3 regions of the Arthrobacter sp. NPDC058192 genome follow, and region 2 is predicted to be linked to each of the others. Evidence: riboswitches for the same ligand, from Rfam matches in the RefSeq annotation. Region 2 holds a riboswitch; each other region holds the start of a gene.
The links. Region 2 has a riboswitch for thiamine pyrophosphate ahead of ACFVVK_RS01900 (ECF transporter S component). Riboswitches for the same ligand answer to the same signal wherever they lie in the genome.
Positions count from the first base shown of each region.

Region 1: another riboswitch for thiamine pyrophosphate. It lies ahead of ACFVVK_RS06005 (bifunctional hydroxymethylpyrimidine kinase/phosphomethylpyrimidine kinase); the one in region 2 lies ahead of ACFVVK_RS01900 (ECF transporter S component).
Region 3: another riboswitch for thiamine pyrophosphate. It lies ahead of thiC (phosphomethylpyrimidine synthase ThiC); the one in region 2 lies ahead of ACFVVK_RS01900 (ECF transporter S component).

Region 1 covers NZ_JBHVVJ010000004.1:200,428-205,693, reverse strand. The annotation lists gene obgE (GTPase ObgE) at 1-324, opposite strand, end outside; gene rpmA (50S ribosomal protein L27) at 441-704, opposite strand; gene rplU (50S ribosomal protein L21) at 765-1,073, opposite strand; gene ACFVVK_RS06005 (bifunctional hydroxymethylpyrimidine kinase/phosphomethylpyrimidine kinase) at 1,442-3,106, opposite strand; TPP riboswitch at 3,089-3,185, opposite strand; gene ACFVVK_RS06000 (Rne/Rng family ribonuclease) at 3,327-5,266, opposite strand, start outside.
Region 2 covers NZ_JBHVVJ010000001.1:397,601-402,866, forward strand. The annotation lists gene ACFVVK_RS01885 (UDP-N-acetylglucosamine 1-carboxyvinyltransferase) at 1-600, opposite strand, end outside; gene ACFVVK_RS01890 (energy-coupling factor transporter transmembrane component T family protein) at 698-1,498, opposite strand; gene ACFVVK_RS01895 (ABC transporter ATP-binding protein) at 1,495-3,111, opposite strand; gene ACFVVK_RS01900 (ECF transporter S component) at 3,152-3,799, opposite strand; TPP riboswitch at 3,866-4,008, opposite strand; gene ACFVVK_RS01905 (heme-degrading domain-containing protein) at 4,181-4,735, shown strand; gene ACFVVK_RS01910 (DUF4235 domain-containing protein) at 4,856-5,116, shown strand; gene mnhG (monovalent cation/H(+) antiporter subunit G) at 5,113-5,266, opposite strand, start outside.
Region 3 covers NZ_JBHVVJ010000004.1:103,686-108,951, forward strand. The annotation lists gene ffh (signal recognition particle protein) at 1-98, shown strand, start outside; gene ACFVVK_RS05540 (alpha/beta fold hydrolase) at 170-904, shown strand; gene thiC (phosphomethylpyrimidine synthase ThiC) at 1,006-2,853, opposite strand; TPP riboswitch at 2,822-2,929, opposite strand; gene ACFVVK_RS05550 (amidohydrolase family protein) at 3,010-4,092, shown strand; gene ACFVVK_RS05555 (VOC family protein) at 4,174-5,049, shown strand.

The sequences.
Region 1 (5,266 bases), on a different contig from region 2:
GAGGTCGGCGAGGACTCCGCCGGACTTGGACTTGACGACGGTTCCCTCGGGAACCGGAAGAATGAGGGTCTCGCCGTTCTTGCCGCCGCGCCAGTCGCCCATGCCGGGGCCGCCGTTGGTGGCGTGCCGGTGCGGGGCGTGGTGGTAGTCCAGGAGCGTGGTGGTCTGCGGGTCGACGCGCAGGATGACGTCGCCGCCGTTGCCGCCGTTGCCGCCGTCGGGACCGCCGAGGGGCTTGAACTTTTCGCGGTGCACGGAGACACAGCCATGGCCGCCGGTACCGCCGGATACGTGCAGTACTACCCGGTCTACAAAGCTGGCCACGTGGATCTCCTCAGTGCTGTTCACCGGACCCCGGAAGGGCCCAAGTTGATTGTAATGCGGTTAAAACACCGGTGGAGCGGACCTATAGGCCCGCTCCACCGTTTGAAAACTTGTTGTTACTCTGCAGCTGCAGCAGCCACGATGTTCACAACGCGACGGCCACGGCGCGTGCCGAACTCGACGGCGCCGGGGGTCAGAGCGAACAGGGTGTCGTCGCCGCCGCGGCCTACGCCTGCACCCGGGTGGAAGTGGGTGCCGCGCTGGCGGACGATGATCTCGCCTGCGGAAACTACCTGGCCGCCGAAACGCTTGACGCCGAGGTACTGAGCGTTGGAGTCACGACCGTTGCGAGTGGAACTCGCGCCTTTTTTATGTGCCATTTGAAATGCCTGCCTTTAAATTCTGGGGAATCTGTTGAAAACCTGAACAGTAACGCGAGGTTACTTGATACCGGTGATCTTGACCTTGGTCAGTTCCTGACGGTGACCCTGGCGCTTCTTGTAGCCGGTCTTGTTCTTGAACTTCTGGATGACGATCTTCGGACCACGGAGGTCTTCGAGGATCTCAGCCGTAACCGTTACCTTAGCCAGGTCAGCGGCAGCGGACGTGACCTTTTCGCCGTCAACCAGGAGCAGTGCGGGCAGCTCAATGGTGCTGCCGGCTCCACCGGCGACGCGGTTCAGGGTAACGAAGTCTCCAACGGAAACCTTCTCTTGGCGGCCGCCTGCGCGGACAATCGCGTACACCACTTGGGGGACTCACTTCTCTCGACGTTTATTACTAGATTTGCGTGCGGAACCTGGGGCCAAAGTGTTTGGACCGGCTCACGCTGTGCCTCAACGCCGGTGGGCTCCCCGGGGGAACCCATGAGCTATCCCCGGAACATATCCAGTTGGAATTCCAAGCGGACAGCTCTCGGGGTCATAACCCAAGTGTTGGCGTAAGCACCGAAGATCTAGAATACGCTAATTTCGCCTTCGGCCGCAAATGAGGCTGGTTCCGGCGGGTAGTCCGTGATAGGCGCCACAACGTGTTCGATGTTGTCTTGGTGTTGTGGCGCTGCAACGACTTCCGGAACCGTGCCCCACCATCCTACCGGCTGCGGCGGCCACCGGGGTCAGGCGTACAGCCTCGGCGCGTCGAAGAAGTCCACTTCGTAGCGCGAGGACTGCCGGAAGGCCAGGGCCATGGCCTTCCGTTCCCCGGCGGAGGCCTGCCGGGCCGCCGCGTCCGTGTACGCGATGGCCTGCCGGGTGGCGGCGGCGAACTCCTCGTCGGCGTACGTCCGCAGCCACCCGGCGTAGGGGTGGGTCCCGGGGGCGCCGTTGGCCAGGAACTCCCGGTGCAGGGTGGAGCCGACTTCGGCGTAGAGCCAGAAGCACGGGAGGACCGCCGCCACGAGCGTCGCGTAGCTCCCCGATACCGAGGCGGCCAGCAGGTGATCCACGTACGATTTCGTGACCGGGCCCAGGGCGGCCGCTGCCGGGCGGGTGCTGAGCCAGGAACGGTGGAGCTCGGACTCAACCTCGAGGCACGTCTGTGCCGAGCGGGCCCAGAACAGCTGCTCCGCCTCGGTGGGGGCGATGGCGGCGGCACGGGCCAGGACCCGGGAGTAGCCGTTGAGGTAGATGGCGTCCTGGGCGAGGTAGTAGGCGAACTCATGTTCGGCCAGCGTGCCGTCGGCGAGTCGGCGGATAAAGTCCAGGGCATAGATGGCGTCGAGGTCTTCCGTGGCGCCCGCACGCAGGGCCGCGGCGAACTCGCCCTCCGCCGGGGCCTGGCCGGCCAGGGGGCCGCGCGCGCGGCCCTGCAGGTGGTGGAAATGATGGACCGGGCCGTTGCCGGTGCCGACGTCCAGGACCGAGGCTTCGCGCAGCGCGCCCAGCAACCACGGCTTGACCTCCCGCAGCGCCGCTTCCCAGTTCCCGACCCGGGCCTGCACCGTGGCCATGGCCGAGGACAACGAGCAGCCGGTGCCGTGGCTGTTGCGCGTGTCGATCCGCTCCCCCGGCACCACCACCGTCTCCTGGCCCAGCAGGCCCCCGGTATTGACCAGCGCGTCCGGGCAACCGGCCGCGGCGGCGCTCCCGGCGGCGCTCCCGGTGTCCGCCCCGCCGTCGTCCTGCAGCGGACCGCCGGGCTGGCCGCCCTCCAGGTGCCCGCCCTTTACCAGGACGGTGGTGCCGGCCTGGGCGGCCAGCCGCTTGCCCTGCGCCAGGGCTTCCGCCCAGTCCGCCGCGACCGGCTCCCGGAGCAGGATGGCCAGTTCAGACAGATTCGGCGTGATGAGATCCGCGAGCGGCAGCAGGGACGCCATGGCGGCCTCGGCCGATTCCTGCAGGAGCCGGTCGCCGCTGGTGGCGACCATCACCGGGTCCAGGACCACGACGGCGGGACGCACCTTGTCCAGCCAGGTGCGGACGGCGTCGATAACTGCCGCGTCGCCGAGCATGCCGATCTTGACGGCGTCGATGCCGATGTCGTCGCTGATGGCGTCCAGCTGCGCGGTGAGGAACGCTGCCGGCGGTACGTGCACGGCGCTCACGCCCTTGGTGTTCTGCGCGGTCAGGGCGGTGATGGCGGCCATGCCGTAACCGCCGTTCGCCGCGATGCTCTTCAGGTCGGCCTGGATCCCGGCCCCGCCGGACGGGTCGGAACCGGCGATGGCCAGCACCCGGGGAATACGGGTCGCCGCGGCCGGGGCCGGCTCCGGCGGCAGATCACTGGGCAAAAAATTACTCGGCAAGAACTCGGACGGATTCAACGCGGACAAGTCAGACATCCCTTCGCCGGTGCTAGCCGGACAGGTTCAACGGGTCTGGTCTCAGCCGGCCCGATGGTCGGCACCCCGTGTCAGTGCTCCAGCCTAGCCGCTGCGCCCGCACGCCCCTTTAACGGCGGAACGGGTCGGGGCCGGAGGGGCGTAGTGTTACGCCCCTCGGCCCCGACCCGCTACCCCACCAGTGGCGGAGGGGAACAGTCAGCCGGGATTCAGCCGAGGACTAGAGCTCCGACGCCGGCACGCCGACGCCGAGGATGATCGGGGCGTTGCCGGTCGGAACCGCGGCAGGCGCGGCCGGGGCCTTGGCCTCGTGAACCGAACCGGCCGCCGCCGGCGCGGCTGCCTCGCGATGCTCCACGGACGTCTCGTTGGCTGCCCCCTGGGCACGGCTGGCGCTCCGGTTGCGGCGCCCGCGGCGGCCACGGGACGTCGCGTCGGCCGCCCGGGGCTCAGGCGCCTCAGTACGGACCGCTGCGGCTGATCCGGCAGAACCGGGTGCCTCGGCCTGCGGCGCGGCGGCGGCCTGTCCCTGCTCCTGTCCCTGCTCCTGCTTTTGGGCCTCGCCCTCGCCCTCGCCGAGGTTGGCGAAGGCTTCGGCCAGCAGGTCCAGGGTCAGTGCCGGGGCCGGCGCGTCCTCGGCGTGCTCGACGTACGGAAGGGCCACCTGCTCGCCGCCAAAGGTCAGGACGGCCGCGGGACGGCCGGCTGCTTCCTCGGTGGCCGCGAGCTGGGCGACAGCTTCGACGGCCTCGGCCGCGGCCTGGCGCACCCCGGCGTCGCTGGCAGTGGCTGCCTCGCCGTCGTGCAGGTGGGCGGCGTGCGCCGCGGCGGCGATGTTCGCCAGGGCGGTGCGGGTCGCCTCAGCCTTGGCGTGGCGCTCGGCCTCGGTCGGCTCCGGATGGACGGCTGCCGGTGCCGAAGTCGCGGACTCCGTGCCCTGGCCTCCCCTGCCGCGGCGGCGGCTCTTGCGTTCGGTCCGGGCGGCCGGCTGGGCCTCGGTGCGCGGCACGTAGTGCTCGGCCGCAACGGTGTTGGCGCGGCGGTGCTCCACGGGTTCGTCGTGGGTGACGATTCCGCGGCCCGCGCAGGCCTCACACTGCTCGCCGAAGACTTCCAGCAGCCCGGTGCCCATCCGCTTGCGGGTCATCTGGACCAGGCCCAGCGAGGTCACTTCAGCCACCTGGTGCTTGGTGCGGTCCCGGCCCAGGCACTCCACCATGCGGCGCAGCACGAGGTCGCGGTTGGATTCGAGCACCATGTCGATGAAGTCGATGACGATGATGCCGCCGATATCGCGCAGCCTCAGCTGCCGGACGACTTCCTCGGCCGCCTCGAGGTTGTTCTTGGTGACGGTTTCCTCGAGGTTGCCGCCGGAACCGGTGAACTTGCCGGTATTGACGTCCACCACTGTCATGGCTTCGGTGCGGTCGATCACGAGGGAACCGCCCGAGGGCAGGAAAACCTTCCGGTCCAGGGCTTTGTGGATCTGCTCATCGATGCGCCAGGCAGCGAAGATGTCCGTGTCCTTGGTCCACTTCTCGAGCCGGCCCACCAGGTCCGGTGCGACGTACGTAACGTAGGCCTCGATGGTGTCCCAGGCTTCCTCGCCGGAAACGATCAGCTTGGAGAAGTCCTCATTGAAGACGTCGCGGACCACCTTGATGGTCAGGTCCGGTTCGCCGTAGAGCAGCTCCGGGGCAAGGATCTTCGTGGACGTCGACTGGCTCTCGATGCCTTCCCACTGCGCGCGCAGGCGGTTGATGTCGTGGGTCAGCTCCTCCTCGGACGCTCCTTCGGCCGCGGTGCGGACAATGACGCCCGCGTCTTCGGGCAGGCGGTCCTTGAGGATCCGCTTAAGGCGGTTGCGTTCGACGTCGGGCAGCTTGCGTGAGATGCCGGTCATGGAACCGCCGGGCACGTACACGAGGTAGCGTCCGGGCAGCGAGATCTGGCTGGTGAGGCGGGCGCCCTTGTGGCCAACCGGGTCCTTCGTGACCTGGACCAGCACGGAGTCGCCGGACTTGAGCGCGTTTTCGATCCGGCGCTGCTTGCCTTCGAGGTTGACGGCGTCCCAGTTCACTTCGCCGGCGTAGAGGACGGCATTGCGGCCGCGTCCGATGTCAACGAAGGCGGCTTCCATGGAGGGCAGCACGTTTTGGA
Region 2 (5,266 bases):
CATGTGCGGCTGCACGGTGCGGGTGCCGAGGTCGCAGCCGCCGGCGTAGGGCAGCCGGTAGACGTCGCCCTCGTCCAGCAGCGGTCCCAGGAGCATGATGACGCTGCGGGTCCGGCGGGCCGCCTCCACGTCCATGGAGGCGAGGTCAAGGACCGCGGGGCGGCGGATCTGCAGGTCGTTCGCGTTGAGCCACGTGCATTCGACGCCGATGCTGGTCAGCACCTCCACGATCCGGTTCACCTCCTCAATCCGGGCCAGCCGGCGCAAGGTGGTGGTGCCGCGGTTGATGAGGCTGGCGCACAGCAGGGCGACGCCGGCGTTCTTGCTGCTGTTGACGTCCACAGCACCGGAGAGCGTCCGGGCGCCTTCGACCCGGAGGTGGGTCATCTGCGGCCGGCCCACGTTGACGATGCTGTGCCCGACGATCGCCTCCAACCGCTGGATCATCTTCAGGCTCAGGTTCTGCTTGCCCTGTTCCATCCGGGCAATGGCGCTCTGGCTGGTCCCGAGCTCGGCGGCGAGTTGCCCCTGGGTCCAGCCCTTGTCCGCGCGGGCTTTGCGGAGCAGGAGGCCTACGTGTTCAGCAGTCGGTTGAGTCATCCCACGAAAATATCACTGATGAGCTACCAGTCCGCGCATATACGGTCAGAATGGCATCTATGTCACACAAATACCCGCTCCATGCGATAACCGTCTACTAGCGATTGAGGAAGACGAGATTCCAGGTTCCCGCGCTGACGGCCGCGGCGACGGCGGCGGCCGCGACGCCTACGCCGCCCAGCAGCACCCAGGCGTCGAGTCCGCTAAACGTGGACGGCCTGGCCCACGTCCGGGCCGCGCCGCCGAAACCGCGGGCTTCCATGGTGACCGCAAGCCGGGAGGCACTCCGGATCGCCTGCACGAGCAGACCGAAACTCTGGCCCAGGGTGGCGCGGACGCGCTGGTAGGGGTTGCCGCTGGAGCCCACACCCCGGGCGCGACGGGCCATGCCGATGGTCTGCCATTGCTCCGCCATGATCCCGACGAGCCGCATGGCGGCCAACGTGCCCAGAACGAACCGCTGCGGCAGTTTGGCTTTCTGGGCCAGGGCGTCGGCAAGGTCCGTGGGATCGGTGCAGCTCATCAGCAGCACCGCGGGCAGTGCGATTGCGAGCCCGCGCAGCATGAAGCCGACCCCCAGCTGCAGGGATCCGGCGCTGATGGACCAGATACCGGCGTCGATCAGGACGGCTCCGGCGTCCGGCGCGAGGATGGCGGTGCTCCAGCCGCCCAGCGCCGCCGCGAGGATCAGCGGCCAGCCGCGCTGCCACAGCAACGCCAGGGTCAGGCCGGCCAGCGGCAGGAGGAATAGTTCGCAGGCAAGGGCCACCGACGCCGAGACCCAGTCGATGGAGAGCGCCAGCACCAGGGTGATCAGTGTGACCGCCGTGAACTTGGCGAGCGGGTTGGCGCGGGTCAGCAGTGCGTGGTTGCCGCGCAGGCTGAGCGCGTCCCTCACGGCGACGCCGCCTCGGGCAGCCCGAGTTCAGGGGCCTCTGCGGTTCCGGCGGCTGCGTTCCCGGTGCCCAGGCGCAGCTCGGTCCCGCCAAGGACGGCACTGAATTCGGCGTCGTGCGTCACGGAGACGACGGCGGTGCCGGCGTCGAGGAGCTCGGAAAGGAACGAGGCGAGTTCGGCCCACGTATTGGCGTCCTGGCCGAACGTGGGCTCGTCCAGGACCAGCACCTGCGGGTGCGCGGCCAGCACGGTGGCCACCGACAGGCGCCGCTTTTCGCCGCCGGAGAGCGTGTAGGGGTTGGCCTCTACGAGCTCCGTCAGCCGCAGCCGCTCCAGCAGCTCGTCCACGCGCTCTTCACCGTAGCCGAGATGCCGGGGGCCGAACATGAGCTCGTCCAGGACCCTTCCGGTGACGAATTGGTGCTCGGGCTCCTGGAACACGGTTCCGATCCTGGCGATCAGCTGCTGGGCTTTCCACCGGTACGGGTCCGTCCCGGCACCATCGCCCAGGAGGCTGCCCAGCTCCGCCGCGGCAGATACCGTCCCGGCGGCGGGGGGCAGCAGACCGGCCAGCGTCAGCGCCAGGGTGGACTTCCCCGAGCCGTTCTGCCCGGTGATGGTCAGGGCCTCGCCGGCGCGGACCCGGGCCTGGATCCCGGACTGCACGGGCCGCGGCGGGATCCTGCGGAAGCGCTCTCGCAGCCCGGCCCGCCGCGGCCGCTCACGGGAGACGGCGAGGCCGTCCGCCGCGAGCAGCAGCGGCCCGGCGGCAGCATCCGGGGCAGTCCGGGGCCGGGTCTGCGGCACGTACCCGGGGACCCAGACTCCGGCACGGATGAGCATGTCCCGCGCCTCCGCCAGGACCTGCTCCGGCGGCCCGTCGATCAGCACCGCGGATTCCGTGGCGGTCCCGGGCTGCAGCACCACGATCCGGTCCACGAGGTCTTTCCAGACCGCCACGCGGTGCTCCACCACCACCAGGGTGGCCCCGGTCTTGTCCAGGCAGCGCCCGACGGCGTCACGGACCTCCAGGACGCCGGCGGGGTCGAGGTTGGCGGTCGGCTCGTCGAGCAGCAGCAGCCCCGGCCGCATCGCCAGGATCCCGGCCAAGGCCAGCCGCTGCTTTTGCCCGCCGGAGAGGGCCGACGTCGGGTGGTCCAGCGGCAGCCTGCCCAGCCCGACGTCGTCGAGCGCCTCGCGCACGCGCGGCCAGATCTGCGCGGCCGGGACGCAGAGGTTCTCCGCGCCGAAGGCGACGTCGTCGCCGAGGCGGGACAGCACCACCTGGGTTTCCGGGTCCTGCTGCACAAGCCCGGCGCGGCCGTGCTGCGTACGCGGCGGCGCGCCGTCGATCAGCAGGCTTCCGGTCTCGTCAGAATCCTCGGCGTCGCCGCCCGCTCCCGCGGCGCCGGCCGCGTTGTCCCCCAGCACGCCCGCCAGGGCGTGGAGCAGCGTCGATTTGCCCGCGCCGGAGGGACCCAGCAGGAGCACCCGCTCCCCCGGCCGGATGTCCAGGTCCAGGCCGCTGACCGCGGGCCGGGACCTTCCGGCGTGCCGCCAGCCCCAGCCGCGGGCCGAGACGGCGGCGGGCCGGACGCCCGTTGTAGATGTCATGAGTTGTCTGCAGGTTTCAGAAGAGGATTCCGTGAACGGTTCAGGAGAAGACGGGCTCCGTGGCGGCCTTGCGGGAGGCGAAGGAGCCCAGCACGCCGGTTTTGGCCAGCCCGCGGGTTGCGAGCCACGACAATCCGCCGGCTATCACTGCGCCGGAGATGGTGGTGAAGATGATGTAGGCGAGCTTGTCCCCTGCTTCGTAAGCGATGTTCCAGCCCCACGGCAGGAAGGAGTCGTTCAGGCCGCAGAAGAGGCCCGCTCCGGCGCCGGCCAGCAGCGACACCGGCAGGTTGAATTTCTTGTAGAGGAAGGCCGCGAAGACCAGTTCCGCGCCGAGACCCTGCAGGACACCGGAGATCAGCACCGTGGTGCCGTACTGCGAGCCCATGATCAGCTCACCGGTGGCTGCCACGGATTCACAGAACAGCGCCGCCCCGGGTTTGCGGATGATGAGCATGCCCAGCACGGCCGGGATCATCCATCCGCCGGCGTAGAGGCCGGTCAGCGGCGGGTAGAGCGCATTGACCGGAGTCGAAATCAGGTTGGCGCCCTGGGACCAGGCCCAGAAGATGACGCCGCCGGCCACGGCGATCAAGGCGGCCACCACAATGTCCACCACGCGCCAGCTGTAGTTGCGCGGCGCGGATGAGCGGCTGGTGGAATCATGCTGTGCTGAAATATCTGTCATGTCGTCCTCCTGAGGAACAGGAGGGGAGGGTGCTCCGGCCGGGCTCGGCTTTCGCCGTCCTCCGCGCACCCTGAGAACTCGACTCCCTTGCGCCGGTACTAACCGGATCAGGTTCGAGGGTCTGCGGCTGTCCGCACTCTCAGCGCCCACCAATGGTGTCCCCGGATTTTCCGGCGACGCCCGACGGCGGCGCTCCCCTGTCGTAATTATTTCGCCCTTGTGGGCTGGCTCAGTTTACACCCGAACGGCCGGGATTTCAGCGGTACACCTTGACACAGACGGGGTGCCCTGCTGCCGGGAACAACCGCTTGGTAGAGTCATCGTGCCGGACCCCCGGACCCGCCAGAGGCGGCCTCGTTCCCACCGGAAAGCTGGATCATCTTGACGCACACACCAGCCACGCCAAACCCCTCCGGGGACTACGACCCGGACTCGAGCGAGCCGCAGCCGCCGGGCTCCCTCGCGGCGCTCATCGGCCGCGTGCTGGCCGAGATCGACGCGCTTCAGTTCGCCTCGTTCAACAAGGACACCGCGCTGGACCTCGGACTCCTCCTTGTCGAGCTGGGCCGGCAACGCTCGCTGCCCATCGCCATCGACATCACCAAGGGCGAGCAGGTGCTCTTCCACGCGGCGCTGGAGGGCGCCACACCGGACAACGAGCGCTGGATCAACGCCAAGAAGCGCACTGCGCAGCGGTACGAGGTCCCGTCCCTGCTGGTGGGGCTCCGCGCCCGCGCTGCTGGCGGCCGGATTGAGGACAATGCCTGGTTCGATCAGATGGAGTTCGCCGCCCACGGCGGGGCGTTCCCCATCTACGTGCGCGGCACGGGGGCCGTCGCCGTCGTGACCGTCTCCGGGCTGCCGCAAAAGGCAGACCACGAGCTGGTGGTGGAGGCGCTCCGGCTGGTCCTCACCCCGGAAAGCACCACCCCTTAACCCTCGACCCGGGCACCCGGCCGTCCTGGCGTGCACGTCCGCTCCGGCAATGCACTGGACCCGCCGTCTGGCCAGCTAGGCTAGGGGAAGCCCAGTCCCGCGCCCCAAGGAGACCTAAGAATGAACATCCTCATCAAGCTGCTCGGCACCGGCGTCAGCCTCATCGCCGGCTTCGCCGGCACCAAACTGGTGGACACCCTCTGGGAAAAGTCGACGGGCAGCAAGCCGCCCAAGGGCGACGACGACGTCCCCACCACGCTGCGCGAAGCCCTGACGTTCGCCTTGATCTCGGCCGCGGTCAGCGCCATCATCCAGGTGCTTGCGAACCGCGGCACCCAGCGTGCCATCACGCGTTTCGCCAAGACCCAGGACATCGTCTAGGCGGATCCGGCGCCTTCGTCCGGCCCGCGCTTGGCCGCCGCCTGCTGGACCACGGCCTCGAGCTCGTCGGAGCTCAACAGTTCCGGGTGCAGGTGTTTGGTCCGGTAGCCGGCGCGTCCCACCATGTGGGCCGACACGGGGACGGTGAGC
Region 3 (5,266 bases), on a different contig from region 2:
CCACCGGAGCGTCGTTCGGCCAGCAGGGGGGCGACTTCGATCCGTCCCAGCTGAATCTGCCCAAGGGCTTCGATAAGTTCCTCGGCGGCAGCAAGTAGCTACCACTGGCCGGTGCCGCCGGGGCTGTGTCGCCGGCGGCTCCGGCGCTCCGGTGCCATAGGGTTAGACCATGTTCAAGCAGCGCGTAGTCTTCGTCCACGGGGACGGCAGCTTCGGCGCCGCCGCGTGGCCGAAACAGCACGGTATGGCGCTGGACTACGACGCGCTGTTCCTGCGGCGGCACGGGTTTGACCCGGTGGCCGAACCGCTCGAATCCAGCTTTTCCGCCGACGCCGCGATTGTGCTCGGATCGCTGGCCGATGACGGCCGCGGCGAGGCCGGCGGCCATGTGGTGGCCCATTCCCAGGGTGCCATCTCCGCCATGATGGCCGCGGTGGAGCGGCCGGACCTCGTCCAGTCCCTGACCCTGGTGGAACCGGCCTGCCTGTCCCTGACCGCGGAGCTGCCGGCCACCGCCGCGCACCGGGCACTGATGCAGCCGCTCTACGACGTCCGGCACAGCCTCAGCGATGACGACTTCCAGCGGGAGTTCATCCGCCGGGCCTTCGCCGCCGACGCCCCGGGGGCCACGACGCCGGAAGCCCTCCGGTCGGCGCGCCGGCTCCGGCTGCAGGCGCCGCCTTGGGAGGCCCCCTTGCAGATCGTGCCGGGCGTGCCGACGCTGGTGCTCACCGGCGGCTGGGAACCGCTGTACGAGGAAATCGCCGGCTACCTCCGCGAGACCGGGGCGCTGCACCGCACCGCCCCGGGTGGGCACCGGCCCCAGGACTCAACCGAAGGGGACCGGGCCATCCGGTCATTCATCGCCGAGGTCAGCCGGCACCGCCACGCGCGGGCGTCTTAAGGGCCGCTGGCGTCTTAGGGGCCGCCCAGTTGGCCGCGGCGGCGGGCCGGCCGGCCGGGGCGGCGGGCCGGCCGGCCGGGGCGGCGGGCCGCCGTGGGCCGCTATGCCGGGCCGCCTACGGTTGGCTGCGGAAGGTAGACCTTTCCGCCCGAAGCCAGGAACTCGTTGCTCTTGGCCTGCATTCCGGCCGCCACCGCCGCGAGGGCCGCCTGTGAGTCGGCGGAACCGTATTCCTTCCGGATGTCCTGACTGATCCGCATGGAGCAAAACTTCGGTCCGCACATCGAGCAGAAGTGCGCGGTCTTGGCCGGCTCCGCGGGCAGCGTTTCGTCGTGGAACGCCGCGGCAGTGACCGGGTCCAGGGACAACGCGAACTGGTCCCGCCAGCGGAACTCAAACCTTGCCTTGGACAGGGCGTCGTCGCGTTCGTGCGCGCCCGGATGGCCCTTGGCCAGGTCGGCGGCGTGGGCGGCGATTTTGTAGGTGATCACGCCGGTCTTCACATCGTCCTTGTTCGGCAGCCCCAAGTGTTCCTTGGGCGTGACGTAGCACAGCATGGCGGTGCCGTAACGGGCGATCTCCGTCGCCCCGATGGCCGAGGTGATGTGGTCATAGCCCGGCGCGACGTCGGTGACCAGCGGCCCCAGCGTGTAGAAGGGCGCGCCCTTGCAGAGTTCCTGTTGGCGCTCGACGTTCTCCCGGACGAGGTGGAAGGGCACGTGTCCCGGACCCTCCACCATCACCTGAACATCGAACTCCCAGGCTCGCTGCGTGAGCTCGGCCAGGGTATCGAGTTCGGCGAACTGCGCGGCGTCGTTGGCGTCCGCCGTCGACCCCGGCCGCAGCCCGTCGCCGAGGGAAAATGCGACGTCGTAGCGGGCGAAAATTTCACAGAGCTCGTCGAAGTGGGTGTACAGGAAGTTCTCCTGATGGTGCGCCAGGCACCATCCGGCCATGATGGAACCGCCGCGGGACACGATGCCGGTGACCCGGTTGGCCGTCAGGGGAACGTAGCGCAGCAGCACCCCGGCGTGGATGGTCATGTAGTCCACGCCCTGCTCGCATTGTTCGATCACGGTGTCCCGGAAGATCTCCCAGGTCAGGGCGTTCGCTTCGCCGTTGACCTTCTCCAGCGCCTGGTAGATCGGGACCGTGCCGATGGGGACGGGGGAGTTGCGGATGATCCACTCGCGGGTCGTGTGGATGTCGTCCCCGGTCGAGAGATCCATCACCGTGTCCGCACCCCATTGGGTGGCCCACTGAAGTTTGTCGACCTCCTCGGCGACGGAGCTGGTCACCGCGGAGTTGCCGATATTGGCGTTGATCTTTACCAGGAAGGCCTTGCCAATGATCATCGGTTCGGACTCGGGGTGGTTGACGTTGTTGGGAATGATTGCCCGGCCGGCTGCCACCTCGCTGCGGACGAGTTCGACGTCGCAGTTCTCGCGCAGCGCCACGAACCGCATCTCCTGGGTGATGACCCCGTCCCGCGCATAGCGCATCTGGGTCACGGTGCGGCCCCCGACGGCGCGGCGCGGGACCGGGCGCCCGCCCCGCCATTCGGCCGACGCCGCACCTCGGCGCACCGCCGACTTGCCGTCGTCGAGCAGGTCCCTGGCCCGGCCATCGTACGGCTCCGTGTCGGCCCTCGCCTCAATCCAAGGGGCGCGGAACGGCTTCAGCCCGCGGAGCGGGTCACTGCCCGGTCCGGCCGTACGGTAGACCCGGAACGGCGGGTTTTCCACGCCGCCCGGAGAGGGTTCCAAGGCAATTTCGGTCACCGGGACGCGGAGGCCGTGTTTCGGGTCCGTCGTGAAGGCCAGCGAGTGGGACTTCAGCGCCTGTGTGGGGGCCGCAGGCTCATTTTGGACAGGGCTGTGCTCATTTTGGGCACGGCTGTGCTGTGTTTCTGTGGTGCTCAAAGGATTACTCACTTCCTTCGCCGGCATTACCCGGACAGGTTCAACGGTCGCAGGCTGCGTCAGCCCGATCTCAGCCCCTGCAGGGGCACCCGTGTGGTCGTAGACGAAGCTACCACGTGTCCGGGCGCCGGCAAGCGAGTGTGACGGGGACGCCAGGCCCGACACGGGGCTAGGCTGGGTGCCATGACCGGCATCATCGAATTCACCGGCCCCGTCCTCACCGGACCCGACACGGAACGGCGCGGCCTCTGGTCCGTCGGCGGGAGGCTGACTTTCCGCCGGCCCTCCGCCGCGCCGGACCACGTGCTGGACGGCTGGGTCATCCCCGGCCTGGTGGACGCGCACTGCCATATCGGACTCGGCCCCGGCGGGGATGTCCCGGAGGATGTTGCGGAATCCCAGGCCTTGGCGGACCGGGACGCCGGAACGCTGCTGGTCCGCGACGCCGGCGCCGTCCACGACACCCGCTGGCTCCAGCACCGGGCCGATCTGCCGCGGATCATCCGTGCCGGCCGGCACATCGCCAGGACCCGGCGCTACCTGCGGGGCCTCGCCGTCGAGGTGGAACCGGACGGGCTTGTCGAGGCGGTGCGGAAGCAGGCCCGGGCGGGGGACGGCTGGGTCAAACTCGTGGGGGACTGGATCGACCGCGACGCCGGCGACCTCGCCGCCAGCTTTCCCGCCGCGACCGTCAGGGAAGCCGTCCGGGCCGCCCACGATGAAGGGGCGCGGGTCACCGCGCACTGCTTCGCCGAAGACACGCTGGATGACATGCTCGACGCCGGAATCGACTGCATCGAGCACGGCACCGGCCTGCTGCCCCGGCACCTGCCGCGCTTCGTGGAACAAAGCGTGCCGGTTGTCCCCACCCTGATCAATATCGCCACCTTCCCGGACATCGCCGCGCGGGCGGAGGCCAAGTTCCCCCGCTACGCCGCGCACATGCGCTCGCTGTGGGAGCGCAGGGCGGAGCGGATCCTCGAAGCCCACGAGGCCGGGGTGGCCATTTATGCCGGTACTGACGCCGGCAGCGTGATCAGCCACGGCCGGATAGTGGATGAGATCCAGTCGCTGCACGCCGCGGGCCTGCCGGCCGCCGCCGCCCTCGACGCCGCCAGCTGGTCCGCGAGGGCGTGGCTTGGTGCGGACGGCATCGCCGAAGGGGCCAGCGCGGATGTCCTGGTGTGCACAGAGGACCCCCGCCGGCACCTTGGCACCCTCGGGGGACCACGGCACAGCGTGCTGCGCGGGCGGCTCCTCCATTAGGAATAAATTGAAGCTTCAAGTAATTTAAGTGTATGTGAAGGTCGCCGAACCCGGCGGCCCCAGAACCCTTGGAGAGTTTCGATGACCGCAGAAGCCAGCACCCAGGATCTCCTTCCTGCCGCACTCACTATGGGCACCGTGATGCTCAAGGTGGGCGACATGAAGCTCATGACCGATTACTACCAGCGCGCCCTCGGCCTGGATATTGTGGCTGAACAGGACGGCGGGCTCTACCTCGGGCGCCAGCAGAAGCCCCTGGTCCACCTGGCGCCCGCGCCTGGCCTGAACATTCCTTCCCGCGGCGAAGCCGGGCTCTTCCACACCGCCCTCCTCTTCGAGGACCAGAACTCCCTGGCGGCCACCATTGCCAGTGCCGCCCAGTATGAGCCCCAGTCCTTCACGGGCAGCGCCGACCACCTGGTCAGCGAGGCCTTCTACTTCAACGACCCCGAAGGCAACGGCATCGAGCTGTACTGGGACCGGCCCCGGGACGCCTGGTCCTGGGAAGGCAAGAACGTTGTCATGGACAGCCTGGCCCTGCCGCCGCAGCGCTACCTGCAGCGGCACCTGACCGAAGAGTCGGTCGCCGGGCAGCGGAACGCAGCTGCCGGCGTCGGGCACGTCCACCTGCAGGTCGGCGACGTACAGTCCGCGCATGACTTCTATGTCGGCACGCTCGGATTCGAAAAGACGGCGGGCTGGCACGGTCAGGCGCTGTTCGTCTCGGCCGGCGGCTACCACCACCACATGGCCATGAACGTTTGGAACAGCCGCGGCGCGGGTCCCCGGCGCGACACACTGGGCCTGGGTGAGGTGCTCATCGAGGTGCCGTCCGGGGACGACGTCGGAGCACTCGCCGACCGCCTCCGCGTCGCCGGCGTCGACTCGCACCACACGGGCGCCGAGCTGCGCTTTGAGGACCCGTGGCGCAACCGGATCCGCGTCACCGTCCGCTAGGTCGCCGTTCGCGAAGTCGCCGTCCGTCCGCCGCTCCGGCGCCCCGGCCGGGGGGACATGCCCATTTGTCACGCCCGCCACTGGGCATATTGGCATTACGTCCAGTGGTCGCGGTCAGGGGGAGGGCATGTCCGCGAGAGGTTAGGTCCGCGGGGGAGCATGTCCAGTCGTTGCGGTCAGGGGAGGGCATGTCCCTAGGAAGCCGCATGGAGACCGC